One region of the Staphylococcus sp. aM genome, then DNA from elsewhere that is predicted to be linked to it. Evidence: a T-box and tRNA genes for the amino acid it is inferred to sense, from the RefSeq annotation. Region 1 holds a T-box; the other holds one or more tRNA genes.
What was found. A T-box is a leader RNA that pairs with one kind of tRNA and senses whether it is charged. The one in region 1 lies ahead of P7F85_RS05780 (valine--tRNA ligase), so its partner is inferred to be a tRNA-Val.

Region 1 (7,077 bases):
CTGATTTGTTTAGGTGTTCAAATAGGAACTACATTTACTAGAACTGTTATAAAAGATATTCAAGCAAGTTGGTTAACAATTATTCTTGTTTCAGTTCTTTTGCTCGTGTTAGCACTTTTAATCGCATTATTATTTAAGAAAATAGCAGACGTAAATACCGAAACAGCCATTCTAAGTGTAATACCTGGTGCTTTAAGCCAAATGTTAGTTATGGCAGAGGAAGATAAAAATGCTAATATTTTAGTTGTGAGTTTAACACAAACATCTAGAATTATATTCGTTGTGATTTTAGTGCCATTAATTTCATATTTTTTCCAAAATAATCAAAGTAGTGGAGAAACTATAGTTAAAGCAAAACCTTTAACTGATGTTTTAAATATTTGGCAATTTATATTTATTGTATTGGCAATCGTTGTAGTTTATTGGATAATGGCTAAGATAAATTTTCCAACAAAACAATTATTGGCACCAATTGTGGTTCTAATCATCTGGAATATTACGACTGATGTGACATTTGCATTAGATAATTGGTTACTAGCAACAGCACAAGTGGTGTATATGATTCGAATAGGCCTACAAATAGCTCGTTTGCTTTCAGACTTGAAAGGTAGAATAGCCGTAGCGATTGCGTTTCAAAATATTATGCTTATATTAAGTGCTTTCATAATGGTTTGTATCTTACATTTCTTTACACATGATTCAATCAATGAGTTGTTTTTAGGTGCAGCGCCAGGAGGCATGAGCCAAATTGTATTAGTTGCAATTGAAACAGGAGCAGATGTGGCTATGATATCTAGTTATCATATATTTAGAATCTTCTTTATATTATTTTTAATCGCTCCATTAATTAATTATTTCTTGAAATATAGATCAAAGCGATCGTAAAAAAGTTTAATAGAATTAATAAAAAAGGCGTATATCAAAAGCTTATTTTGTAAGCTAAGATATACGTCTTTAAAGTTTAATCATGTTTAGGTTTTTGAGGACAATCTTGCAAATGTGAATCATATAATCCAGCTGCCTCTAAAAATGAAAATACTGTTACTGGACCTAGGAATTTAAAACCATACTTTTTTAAATCTTTGGACAATGCTTTAGCACGATCATCAACCGTAATACGATCTTCAGGCTTTACATATCCCATGTCGATGGGTTTACCATTCACATAAGACCATAAAAACGTACTAAAGCTACCGTAATCCTTCTCAATTTCTAAATAACCTTTCGCTTGTGCAATAATAGCTTCTAATTTCTTTCTATGATGAACAATATTGGGAAATGTCATTAAGTTGTCGACATCTTGATCGGTCATTGCCGCTACCTTTTTAGGATCGAATTGATAAAATGCCTCTTCATAAGCGGATTTCTTCTTTAGTATCGTAAGCCAAGATAGACCAGCATGTTGAGATTCTAATGCCAATAGTTTAAATAAATCTTTACTATCATACATAGGTTGACCCCAAACTTGATCATGATATTCTATATAAATTGGATCTTTGGTACCGAAGGCACAAGGGTTCATAAAATTCCTCCTAATAGATTGACTTATGTGAATTTCCATTATACTATAATTAAGTAAATGAATATAATATTTGGGAAGAGTATGTTTTAATTACTTTTTAGAGAGTGTATGGTTGGTGAAAATACATAGTAATTACTACTGAAGGTAGCCCACTTAGTCCTTTTGCTGAATGAACGAAGTAAAGAGTAGGCAGAAGCGTGTTTGAGCGTTAATCAAATTCTAGAGTGCTCGAAAGTAGAAGGTTGATTTATTTACAATCTAACTACTTTCTTGAATATAGGTGGTACCACGGAACATCCGTCCTATGTATATAGGATGGGTGTTTTTTATTTTTTTGAGGAGGATTTACTTTATGGAAATGAAACCGAAATATAATCCACGCGAAGTAGAAGCGGGAAGATATGATGAATGGGTAAAAAATGGTTATTTCAAACCATCAGAAGATAGTAATAAAGAAACATATACAATCGTTATTCCACCACCAAATGTAACAGGTAAATTACATTTAGGCCATGCTTGGGATACAACATTACAAGATATTATTACTCGTATGAAGCGTATGCAAGGTTATGATACTTTATATCTACCTGGTATGGATCATGCTGGTATTGCTACACAAGCTAAAGTAGAAGCTAAACTAAATGAACAAGGTATTTCACGTCATGATATTGGTCGTGAAAAATTCTTAGAACAAGCTTGGGATTGGAAAGAAGAATATGCAAGCTTCATCCGTAAACAATGGGCTAAATTAGGATTAGGATTAGATTATAGTAGAGAACGTTTTACTTTGGATGACGGTTTAAGTAAAGCTGTTAAAAAAGTGTTTGTTGACCTTTATAACAAAGGCATTATTTATAGAGGCGAACGTATCATCAACTGGGATCCTCAAGCTCGTACCGCTTTATCTGATATAGAAGTGATTCATGAAGATGTACAAGGTGCATTTTATCACTTTAAATACCCATATGCTGATGGGGATGGATATATTGAAATCGCTACAACACGTCCAGAAACGATGTTAGGTGATACAGCTATTGTTGTTAACCCGAATGACGAGAGATATAAAGACGTAATTGGCAAAAAGGTTATATTACCAATAGTTGGTAGAGAATTACCAATATTAGCTGATGAATACGTAGATATCGAATTTGGTTCTGGTGCTATGAAAGTAACGCCAGCTCATGACCCTAATGACTTTGAAATTGGTCAACGTCATCAATTAGAAAATATTATAGTAATGGATGAAAAAGGACACATGAATCATCATGCTGGTAAATATGAAGGCCTTGAGCGTTTTGAATGTCGTAAACAGTTAGTTGAAGACTTAAAAGAACAAGATTTAGTCATTAAGATTGAGGAACATATGCATTCTGTTGGTCACTCTGAACGTTCTGGTGCAGTAGTAGAACCATATTTATCTACACAATGGTTTGTTAAAATGAAACCTTTAGCCAAACGTGCTTTAGATAATCAAAAAACAGATGATCGTATTGATTTTTATCCACCTCGATTTGAAAATACATTTAATCGTTGGATGGAAGAAATTAGAGATTGGACTATTTCAAGACAGCTTTGGTGGGGCCATCAAATTCCTGCATGGTATCACAATGAAACTGGAGAAGTTTATGTAGGAGAAAATGCACCAGAAGATATTGAAAATTGGACTCAAGATGAAGATGTTTTAGATACTTGGTTTTCTAGTGCATTATGGCCATTCTCAACTTTAGGTTGGCCAGACGTTGAAGCAGAAGATTTTAAACGTCATTTCCCAACTAATGCATTAGTGACAGGTTATGACATTATTTTCTTCTGGGTTGCACGTATGATTTTCCAAGGGTTAGAGTTCACAGACCGTAGACCATTTAATGATGTATTGTTACATGGCTTAGTTAGAGCAGAAGACGGTAGAAAAATGAGTAAATCATTAGGCAATGGTGTAGATCCTATGGATGTTATTGATGAATATGGTGCAGATAGTTTAAGATACTTCCTTGCCACAGGTTCTGCACCAGGTCAAGATTTACGTTATTCAACTGAAAAGGTTGAATCAGTATGGAATTTCATTAATAAAATATGGAATGCCGCAAGATTTAGTTTAATGAATATTGGTGAAGACTTTAAAGTTGAAGATATTGATTTATCAGGAAATTTATCTTTAGCAGATAAATGGATATTAACGCGTCTAAATGAAACAATCGCTACAGTTACAGATTTAAGTGATAAATATGAGTTTGGTGAAGTAGGTCGAGCGTTATATAATTTCATTTGGGATGAATTCTGCGATTGGTATATTGAAATGAGTAAGATACCTATGAATGGCGAAGATGAAGATCAAAAACAAACGACACGTTCTGTATTAAGTTATGTGTTAGATCGCATTATGAGAATGCTACATCCATTTATGCCATTTGTTACAGAAAAAATTTGGCAAAGCTTACCTCATGATGGAGAAACAATTGTTCAAGCATCTTGGCCAACTGTAAATGAGGAACTCATGTTTGATGATAGTAAGCAAACGATGCAACAATTAGTTGAAATTATAAAATCAATAAGACAATCTCGATTAGAAGTAAATACACCACTATCTAAAGCTATTCCAATTATGATTCAGGCTAAAGATAATAATATTCAATCTACACTAACAGAAAATGCTGACTATATAGAAAGATTCTGTCATCCAAGTGAATTGACAATCAATGTTGATATCGACATCCCAGAGAAAGCAATGACGTCTGTTGTATTAGCGGGTAAAGTCATCTTACCTTTAGAAGGTTTAATTGATATGGATAAAGAGATTGCACGTTTAGAAAAAGAATTAGATAAACTACAAAGTGAATTAGATCGCGTCGATAAAAAATTGGCCAATGAAAACTTTGTCAATAAAGCACCTGAAAAAATTATTAATGAAGAAAAAGAAAAGCAAAAGCATTACCAAGAAAAATATGATGGTGTAAAAGCAAGAATTGAACAATTAAAAGCATAGGAGTATGTATCATGAATTACCTAGATAGCTTGTATTGGATACATGAAAGAACTAAGTTTGGCATCAAACCAGGCGTTAAACGTGTGGAATGGATGCTTGAAAAACTAAATAACCCACAACAACGTATTAAAGGCATACACGTAGGCGGTACAAATGGAAAAGGATCGACAGTGGCATATTTAAGAGCAGCTTTGGTTGAAAATAACTATGAAGTTGGTACTTTTACATCTCCATTTATTGAAACTTTTAATGAACGTATTAGTTTAAATGGATATCCTATTTCAAATGATGAAATTATTGAGTTAGTTACTCGTGTTAAACCAATAAGTGAAGCGTTAGAAGTTGAAACAGAGTTAGGCAATGCAACTGAATTTGAAATTATTACTACAATGATGTTTTTATACTTTGGTGAAGTACACCCAGTTGATTTTGTTATTGTTGAAGCGGGTTTAGGTATTAAAAACGATTCAACCAATGTATTTAATCCAATTATGTCTATTTTAACGAGCATAGGTTTAGATCATACTGACATCTTAGGCAACACTTATTTAGATATAGCCAAAGACAAGGGAGATATCATTAAACCTAATACACCAGTAATTTATTCTGTGAAAAATGAAGATGCATTAAAATATATTAGAGACTATGCAGTTGAACAAAATGCAACACCTATTGAGCTTGATAGAGAAATTATTGTAGTTTCTCAAGATGATGAATTTACTTATAGATATAAAGATTACGAACTTGAAACAATTATTTTAAATATGTTGGGTGAACATCAAAAAGAAAATGCATCATTAGCTATAACGGCATTAATTGAATTAAATGAATCAGGAATCATAGAACTTGATTTTAATAAAATGATTGATGGTATTGAATCAGTCAATTGGATCGGTAGAATTGAACAAGTTAAAGAACATCCATTAATGATTATTGATGGTGCGCATAATAATGAAAGTGTAGATGCTTTGATTGATACTATTAAACAATATTATGGTCGTGATCAAATTGATATTTTATTCTCAGCGATTAAAGGAAAACCAATTTGTGATATGTTAAACAAATTAGAAGACATTGCATCTCACTTTTATATCACCGATTTTGATTTTCCCAAAGCTTTATCAAAAGAAGAAATTGCTGAAAATATCAATAGAAATAATGTTGAGCTAATAGATGATTATGTAGAATTTTTAGAGAATTATGATGGAAAAGGTTTAATTATTACAGGTAGCTTATATTTTATAAGCGAAGTTAAATCTAAAACAAAATTTGATTAAAATATAATTTTTATATAAATAAAGCCAAGGTTTCTAAATTTTATAGAAATCTTGGCTTCTTTATTAATTTTGGATCGAGGTACAACCATTTTTATATAAAATTGATAATATGTTTTTGTTTTATTATTGTGATATAATCTTTTTGAAAGGAGTAGTCATGTTGATTTACACATATGTATCCTCAGTACTATTTAGCTTCTTATATCAGCTTTCAACTAATGATAATTTTAATAAAAGATACCTAATATTAAGGTCCCAATGTGATTTTTGTCAAAGTAAATTAAAATATTATGATTTAATTCCAATTATAAGCTTCCTTATTTTAAAAGGTAAGTCGAGATGTTGTAAGCAATCATTAAACTATAGTTACTTGATAGGTGAGTTACTTGCATTACTACCAATCTTGCTTGTCTATTACCAACTAATCAATATTAATCCTCAACTTTATTTAATTTCCTTTCTGTTTTTATTAGTTATGTCAATCAATGATATAGAAGATTATTCTATTAATTTATATTTTTTAATTATCTTCACAACTGTTTTATTATTTACGACTCAGATTTTCCTAAATACTTTTATCCTTACATTTATAATTAGTCACTTATTCTATATATTTATGAATCATTATATTGGCTATGGAGATATTCTTCTATTTAATATTCTATCTTTATTCTTATCAATGAACTTCATGTTTTACCTTATTCTTTTCACTTTTATGATAGGTGGTTTGATAACCATAATCATTAAAACCTTTTTTAATCACAACATTAAATATATCCCTCTTATTCCATTTATCTTTTTATCGTTTATTTTTGTTTCTAGTTTTTATCCTTATTTAATCGAACTATTTGGAGGTGTTCCTTTTTGAGAATCAAAGAAATGGCTAATTCAGAGAAACCGCGTGAGCGATTAGTAAATAATGGTGCTGCATCATTATCCAACTCAGAATTGTTAGCAATACTTATTAATACAGGTAGAAAGGGCTGCTCTAGTATTGAAATTGCAAATGAATTATTAAGTGGTATAAAATCGTTGAAAGAATTGAAAAAGTTCTCAATCAACGATTTAATCAAAGTCAAAGGTATTGGTTATCATAAAGCTATAACCTTAAAAGCTGCATTTGAGATAGGGGAGCGAATAAATAGTGTATCTCAACACGAAGTAATTAAAATTACTTGTCCTGCAGATGTTGCAGATTTAATGATGTCGAAGCTTAAAGATTTACAACAAGAACATTTTTATGTTCTTTTATTGAATTCCAAAAATATTGTTATTAAACAAAAATGTATTTTTGT
Region 2 (7,077 bases), 180 kb from region 1:
GGAACATCTTCGAAGAAGATGAAGGAATAACATTGACATATTGTATTCAGTTTTGATTGTTTGTTTTACAAATAATTAATGGGCCTATAGCTCAGCTGGTTAGAGCGCACGCCTGATAAGCGTGAGGTCGGTGGTTCGAGTCCACTTAGGCCCACCATTAATTAATATTTATTTGGGGGCTTAGCTCAGCTGGGAGAGCGCCTGCTTTGCACGCAGGAGGTCAGCGGTTCGATCCCGCTAGTCTCCACCATTATAATTGTACATTGAAAACTAGATAAGTAAGTAAAATAGATTTTACCAAGCAAAACCGAGTGAATTAGAGTTTTAAAGCTTGAATTCATAAGAAATAATCGCTAGTGTTCGAAAGAACACTCACAAGATTAATAACGCGTTTCCTGTAGGATGGAAACATAGATTAAGTTATTAAGGGCGCACGGTGGATGCCTTGGCACTAGAAGCCGATGAAGGACGTTACTAACGACGATATGCTTTGGGGAGCTGTAAGTAAGCGTTGATCCAGAGATTTCCGAATGGGGAAACCCAGCATGAGTTATGTCATGTTATCGATATGTGAATACATAGCATATCAGAAGGCAGACCCGGAGAACTGAAACATCTTAGTACCCGGAGGAAGAGAAAGAAAAATCGATTCCCTGAGTAGCGGCGAGCGAAACGGGAAGAGCCCAAACCAACAAGCTTGCTTGTTGGGGTTGTAGGACACTCTATACGGAGTTACAAAAGTATATATTAGACGAATCATCTGGAAAGTTGAATCAAAGAAGGTAATAATCCTGTAGTCGAAAATATATACTCTCTTGAGTGGATCCTGAGTACGACGGAGCACGTGAAATTCCGTCGGAATCTGGGAGGACCATCTCCTAAGGCTAAATACTCTCTAGTGACCGATAGTGAACCAGTACCGTGAGGGAAAGGTGAAAAGTACCCCGGAAGGGGAGTGAAAGAGAACTTGAAACCGTGTGCTTACAAGTAGTCAGAGCCCGTTAATGGGTGATGGCGTGCCTTTTGTAGAATGAACCGGCGAGTTACGATTTGATGCAAGGTTAAGCAGCTAATGTGGAGCCGTAGCGAAAGCGAGTCTGAATAGGGCGTTTAGTATTTGGTCGTAGACCCGAAACCAGGTGATCTACCCTTGGTCAGGTTGAAGTTCAGGTAACACTGAATGGAGGACCGAACCGACTTACGTTGAAAAGTGAGCGGATGAACTGAGGGTAGCGGAGAAATTCCAATCGAACTTGGAGATAGCTGGTTCTCTCCGAAATAGCTTTAGGGCTAGCCTCAAGTGATGATTATTGGAGGTAGAGCACTGTTTGGACGAGGGGCCCTTCTCGGGTTACCGAATTCAGACAAACTCCGAATGCCAATTAATTTAACTTGGGAGTCAGAACATGGGTGATAAGGTCCGTGTTCGAAAGGGAAACAGCCCAGACCACCAGCTAAGGTCCCAAAATATATGTTAAGTGGAAAAGGATGTGGCGTTGCCCAGACAACTAGGATGTTGGCTTAGAAGCAGCCATCATTTAAAGAGTGCGTAATAGCTCACTAGTCGAGTGACACTGCGCCGAAAATGTACCGGGGCTAAACATATTACCGAAGCTGTGGATTGTCCGTAGGACAATGGTAGGAGAGCGTTCTAAGGGCGTCGAAGCATGATCGCAAGGACATGTGGAGCGCTTAGAAGTGAGAATGCCGGTGTGAGTAGCGAAAGACGGGTGAGAATCCCGTCCACCGATTGACTAAGGTTTCCAGAGGAAGGCTCGTCCGCTCTGGGTTAGTCGGGTCCTAAGCTGAGGCCGACAGGCGTAGGCGATGGATAACAGGTTGATATTCCTGTACCACCTAGTATCGTTTTAATCGATGGGGGGACGCAGTAGGATAGGCGAAGCGTGCTATTGGATTGCACGTCCAAGCAGTAAGACTGAGTGTTAGGCAAATCCGGCACTCATAAGGTCAAGCTGTGATGGGGAGAGGAAATTGTTTCCTCGAGTCGTTGATTTCACACTGCCAAGAAAAGCCTCTAGATAGATAACAGGTGCCCGTACCGCAAACCGACACAGGTAGTCAAGATGAGAATTCTAAGGTGAGCGAGCGAACTCTCGTTAAGGAACTCGGCAAAATGACCCCGTAACTTCGGGAGAAGGGGTGCTCTTTAGGGTTAACGCCCAGAAGAGCCGCAGTGAATAGGCCCAAGCGACTGTTTATCAAAAACACAGGTCTCTGCTAAACCGTAAGGTGATGTATAGGGGCTGACGCCTGCCCGGTGCTGGAAGGTTAAGAGGAGTAGTTAGCTTCTGCGAAGCTACGAATCGAAGCCCCAGTAAACGGCGGCCGTAACTATAACGGTCCTAAGGTAGCGAAATTCCTTGTCGGGTAAGTTCCGACCCGCACGAAAGGCGTAACGATTTGGGCACTGTCTCAACGAGAGACTCGGTGAAATCATAGTACCTGTGAAGATGCAGGTTACCCGCGACAGGACGGAAAGACCCCGTGGAGCTTTACTGTAGCCTGATATTGAAATTCGGCACAGCTTGTACAGGATAGGTAGGAGCCTTTGAAACGTGAGCGCTAGCTTACGTGGAGGCATTGGTGGGATACTACCCTAGCTGTGTTGGCTTTCTAACCCGCACCACTTATCGTGGTGGGAGACAGTGTCAGGTGGGCAGTTTGACTGGGGCGGTCGCCTCCTAAAAGGTAACGGAGGCGCTCAAAGGTTCCCTCAGAATGGTTGGAAATCATTCATAGAGTGTAAAGGCATAAGGGAGCTTGACTGCGAGACTTACAAGTCGAGCAGGGTCGAAAGACGGACTTAGTGATCCGGTGGTTCCGCATGGAAGGGCCATCGCTCAACGGATAAAAGCTACCCCGGGGATAACAGGCTTATCTCCCCCAAGAGTTCACATCGACGGGGAGGTTTGGCACCTCGATGTCGGCTCATCGCATCCTGGGGCTGTAGTCGGTCCCAAGGGTTGGGCTGTTCGCCCATTAAAGCGGTACGCGAGCTGGGTTCAGAACGTCGTGAGACAGTTCGGTCCCTATCCGTCGTGGGCGTAGGAAATTTGAGAGGAGCTGTCCTTAGTACGAGAGGACCGGGATGGACATACCTCTGGTGTACCAGTTGTCGTGCCAACGGCATAGCTGGGTAGCTATGTATGGACGGGATAAGTGCTGAAAGCATCTAAGCATGAAGCCCCCCTCAAGATGAGATTTCCCAACTTCGGTTATAAGATCCCTCAAAGATGATGAGGTTAATAGGTTCGAGGTGGAAGCGTGGTGACACGTGGAGCTGACGAATACTAATCGATCGAAGACTTAATCAAAATTTATGTTTTGCGAAGCAAAATCATTTTACTTACTATCTAGTTTTGAATGTATAATACATTCCATTTGTCTGGTGACAATGGCAAGGAGGTCACACCTGTTCCCATGCCGAACACAGAAGTTAAGCTCCTTAGCGCCGATGGTAGTCGGACTAACGTTCCGCTAGAGTAGGACGTTGCCAGGCAAATATACTGGAGAATTAGCTCAGCTGGGAGAGCATCTGCCTTACAAGCAGAGGGTCGGCGGTTCGAACCCGTCATTCTCCACCATTTATAGCCGGCCTAGCTCAATTGGTAGAGCAACTGACTTGTAATCAGTAGGTTGGGGGTTCAAGTCCTCTGGCCGGCACCATCTTTAGAGCCATTAGCTCAGTTGGTAGAGCATCTGACTTTTAATCAGAGGGTCAGAGGTTCGAATCCTCTATGGCTCACCATTTTAATAGCGGGTGTGGCGGAATTGGCAGACGCACTAGACTTAGGATCTAGCGCCTTACGGCGTGGGGGTTCGACTCCCTTCACCCGCATATGCAGAAGTAGTTCAGCGGTAGAATACAACCTTGCCAAGGTTGGGGTCGCGGGTTCGAATCCCGTCTTCTGCTCCATTATTAGTGCCGGGGTGGCGGAACTGGCAGACGCACAGGACTTAAAATCCTGCGGTGAGAGATCACCGTACCGGTTCGATTCCGGTCCTCGGCACCATCTTATTATTAATATGCGCCCGTAGCTCAATTGGATAGAGCGTTTGACTACGGATCAAGAGGTTATGGGTTCGACTCCTATCGGGCGCGCTTATTCTACGGGAAGTAGCTCAGCTTGGTAGAGCACTTGGTTTGGGACCAAGGGGTCGTAGGTTCGAATCCTGTCTTCCCGATAGCAACAATTATTATATATATGGGGGCTTAGCTCAGCTGGGAGAGCGCCTGCTTTGCACGCAGGAGGTCAGCGGTTCGATCCCGCTAGTCTCCACCATATTAAATTTACAAACTAGATAACGGCGGTGTAGCTCAGCTGGCTAGAGCGTACGGTTCATACCCGTGAGGTCGGGGGTTCGATCCCCTCCACCGCCACTACTATTAGTTGTAAGATTATATTTGGGACCTTTAGCTCAGTTGGTTAGAGCTAACGGCTCATAACCGTTCGGTCGCAGGTTCGAGTCCTGCAAGGTCCATATAATTTTGGAGGAATACCCAAGTCCGGCTGAAGGGATCGGTCTTGAAAACCGACAGGGCCTTAACGGGCCGCGGGGGTTCGAATCCCTCTTCCTCCGTTTTATATTTGGTCTCGTAGTGTAGCGGTTAACACGCCTGCCTGTCACGCAGGAGATCGCGGGTTCGATTCCCGTCGAGACCGCCATTTTAATTTAATAGCAATTTACCTATAATCATGGAGGAATACCCAAGTCCGGCTGAAGGGATCGGTCTTGAAAACCGACAGGGCCTTAACGGGCCGCGGGGGTTCGAATCCCTCTTCCTCCGTTTTTATTATTTATTATTATCGCGGGATGGAGCAGTTCGGTAGCTCGTCGGGCTCATAACCCGAAGGTCGGTGGTTCAAATCCGCCTCCCGCAATACATAGTTTTAATAGGTCTCGTAGTGTAGCGGTTAACACGCCTGCCTGTCACGCAGGAGATCGCGGGTTCGATTCCCGTCGAGACCGCCATTATTAATATTATGGTTCAGTAGCTCAGTTGGTAGAGCAATGGATTGAAGCTCCATGTGTCGGCAGTTCGACTCTGTCCTGAACCATTTCACAAGCCGGCCTAGCTCAATTGGTAGAGCAACTGACTTGTAATCAGTAGGTTGGGGGTTCAAGTCCTCTGGCCGGCACCATCTCTTGGAGGGGTAGCGAAGTGGCTAAACGCGGCGGACTGTAAATCCGCTCCTTCGGGTTCGGCAGTTCGAATCTGCCCCCCTCCACCATCTAAATAGGGGCATAGTTCAACGGTAGAATAGAGGTCTCCAAAACCTTTGATGTGGGTTCGATTCCTACTGCCCCTGCCATGGCGGTTGTGGCGAAGTGGTTAACGCATCGGATTGTGGTTCCGACACTCGAGGGTTCGATTCCCTTCAACCGCCCTTATTATTAATGGGCTATAGCCAAGCGGTAAGGCAACGGACTTTGACTCCGTCACGCGCTGGTTCGAATCCAGCTAGCCCAGTTATTGGCGGCATAGCCAAGTGGTAAGGCAGAGGTCTGCAAAACCTTTATCACCGGTTCAAATCCGGTTGCCGCCTCCAGGTTATATTAAGCGGGAGTAGTTCAACTCTAAGAACACGTTCCTTCCCGGAACGAGGTATAGGTGTAAGTCCTATCTTCCGCTCCATAATTTACATCAAGCGGGAGTAGTTCAACTCTTAGAACACGTTCCTTCCCGGAACGAGGTATAGGTGCAAATCCTATCTTCCGCTCCATAATTTATATCAAGCGGGAGTAGTTCAACTCTAAGAACACGTTCCTTCCCGGAACGAGGTATAGGTGTAAGTCCTATCTTCCGCTCCAATTTTATATTAAGCGGGAGTAGTTCAATTCTTAGAACACATTCCTTCCCGGAATGAGGTATAGGTGTAAGTCCTATCTTCCGCTCCAATATTACTTCCAAGTGGAAGTTTTTTCTTTATATTGAGCCGGCGTGGCGGAATTGGCAGACGCGCGGGACTCAAAATCCCGTTCCTTTTTGGAGTGTCGGTTCGATCCCGACCGCCGGTATAAAATAGATAAAGTATGAGGAAAAGTGGTATTTGTGTAAACACATTTACCACTTTTTTTATATCAATAAATTTCTGTATAGAGTTCAAGTAGATTATCTTTATCATATTTTAGTTTGTATCATTTTGTAATATGATATATGATAATTTTATTATGCTTTGGAGGTTCATTATGAGTAAAAATAGTACTAAAATGGGTGGTAAAATTTTCTTTAGTAATATTCTAAATGCAGTTGGTGCAGGAGTTGTAATTGCCTTATTACCTAACGCTTTATTAGGAGAGTTACTTAAATTTTTTAAAGATGGTAATGAGATCTTAGAGACTATCTTTCGTCTTGTTACGGTTATACAGTCTTTTATGGCATTTATAGTAGGAGTTTTAGCAGCTCATCAATTTAAATTCAATGGGTCAGGTGCTGCTATTGTTGGTACTTCTGCTATGTTAGGTTCAGGCGCAATAATATTTAATAATCAAGGCATTATGATTAAAGGTATTGGGGATATAATCAATATTATTTTAGTAGTGATGATTGCCTGTTTTTTATATTTATTATTCCAAGGAAAATTGGGCTCATTTGAAATGATTATTTTACCAGTTTTAATTCCAGTTGTTAGTGGAACTATTGGTATGATGACATTACCATATGTTCAAGTCGTTACTCATACAATTGGTAAATTGATTAATTCATTTACTGATCTTAATCCATTAACGATGTCAATTTTAATTAGTGTGACTTTCTCTTTACTTATGGTTACACCAATTTCATTAGTAGCCATTGCTACTGCGATAGGTTTAACTGGATTAGGTAGTGGTGCGGCGAATATGGGTATTGTTGCTGCTTGTGTTACATTTTTATTTGGATCTTTAAGAGTTAATTCTATTGGGGTCAATTTGGTATTGCTTATTGGTGCAGCTAAAATGATGATACCTGTTTATTTAAAACATTTAATCATAGCTATTCCTCTAATCATTAATGGAGTTGTTACTGGTATTATTGCTTATTTCATAGGTATCAAAGGTACACCTTTATCTGCT

Region 2: it has a tRNA-Val gene. The T-box ahead of P7F85_RS05780 (valine--tRNA ligase) is inferred to sense a tRNA for this amino acid. The anticodon was not compared.

Annotation. Positions count from the first base shown of each region.
Region 1 is NZ_CP121447.1:1,164,778-1,171,854, forward strand. Features, by position in the region: gene P7F85_RS05770 (AbrB family transcriptional regulator) at 1-885, shown strand, start outside; gene P7F85_RS05775 (DNA-3-methyladenine glycosylase I) at 962-1,522, opposite strand; T-box leader at 1,580-1,830, shown strand; gene P7F85_RS05780 (valine--tRNA ligase) at 1,875-4,505, shown strand; gene P7F85_RS05785 (bifunctional folylpolyglutamate synthase/dihydrofolate synthase) at 4,517-5,782, shown strand; gene P7F85_RS05790 (prepilin peptidase) at 5,940-6,650, shown strand; gene radC (RadC family protein) at 6,647-7,077, shown strand, end outside.
Region 2 is NZ_CP121447.1:980,277-987,353, forward strand. Features, by position in the region: tRNA gene P7F85_RS04805 (tRNA-Ile) at 81-157, shown strand; tRNA gene P7F85_RS04810 (tRNA-Ala) at 175-250, shown strand; rRNA gene P7F85_RS04815 (23S ribosomal RNA) at 414-3,335, shown strand; rRNA gene rrf (5S ribosomal RNA) at 3,406-3,520, shown strand; tRNA gene P7F85_RS04825 (tRNA-Val) at 3,530-3,605, shown strand; tRNA gene P7F85_RS04830 (tRNA-Thr) at 3,612-3,687, shown strand; tRNA gene P7F85_RS04835 (tRNA-Lys) at 3,694-3,769, shown strand; tRNA gene P7F85_RS04840 (tRNA-Leu) at 3,778-3,859, shown strand; tRNA gene P7F85_RS04845 (tRNA-Gly) at 3,863-3,937, shown strand; tRNA gene P7F85_RS04850 (tRNA-Leu) at 3,946-4,034, shown strand; tRNA gene P7F85_RS04855 (tRNA-Arg) at 4,050-4,123, shown strand; tRNA gene P7F85_RS04860 (tRNA-Pro) at 4,133-4,206, shown strand; tRNA gene P7F85_RS04865 (tRNA-Ala) at 4,229-4,304, shown strand; tRNA gene P7F85_RS04870 (tRNA-Met) at 4,329-4,402, shown strand; tRNA gene P7F85_RS04875 (tRNA-Ile) at 4,430-4,503, shown strand; tRNA gene P7F85_RS04880 (tRNA-Ser) at 4,513-4,602, shown strand; tRNA gene P7F85_RS04885 (tRNA-Asp) at 4,613-4,688, shown strand; tRNA gene P7F85_RS04890 (tRNA-Ser) at 4,721-4,810, shown strand; tRNA gene P7F85_RS04895 (tRNA-Met) at 4,831-4,904, shown strand; tRNA gene P7F85_RS04900 (tRNA-Asp) at 4,920-4,995, shown strand; tRNA gene P7F85_RS04905 (tRNA-Phe) at 5,009-5,081, shown strand; tRNA gene P7F85_RS04910 (tRNA-Thr) at 5,090-5,165, shown strand; tRNA gene P7F85_RS04915 (tRNA-Tyr) at 5,172-5,255, shown strand; tRNA gene P7F85_RS04920 (tRNA-Trp) at 5,263-5,336, shown strand; tRNA gene P7F85_RS04925 (tRNA-His) at 5,339-5,411, shown strand; tRNA gene P7F85_RS04930 (tRNA-Gln) at 5,423-5,494, shown strand; tRNA gene P7F85_RS04935 (tRNA-Cys) at 5,500-5,573, shown strand; tRNA gene P7F85_RS04940 (tRNA-Gly) at 5,585-5,659, shown strand; tRNA gene P7F85_RS04945 (tRNA-Gly) at 5,673-5,747, shown strand; tRNA gene P7F85_RS04950 (tRNA-Gly) at 5,761-5,835, shown strand; tRNA gene P7F85_RS04955 (tRNA-Gly) at 5,848-5,922, shown strand; tRNA gene P7F85_RS04960 (tRNA-Leu) at 5,960-6,042, shown strand; gene P7F85_RS04965 (PTS transporter subunit IIC) at 6,214-7,077, shown strand, end outside.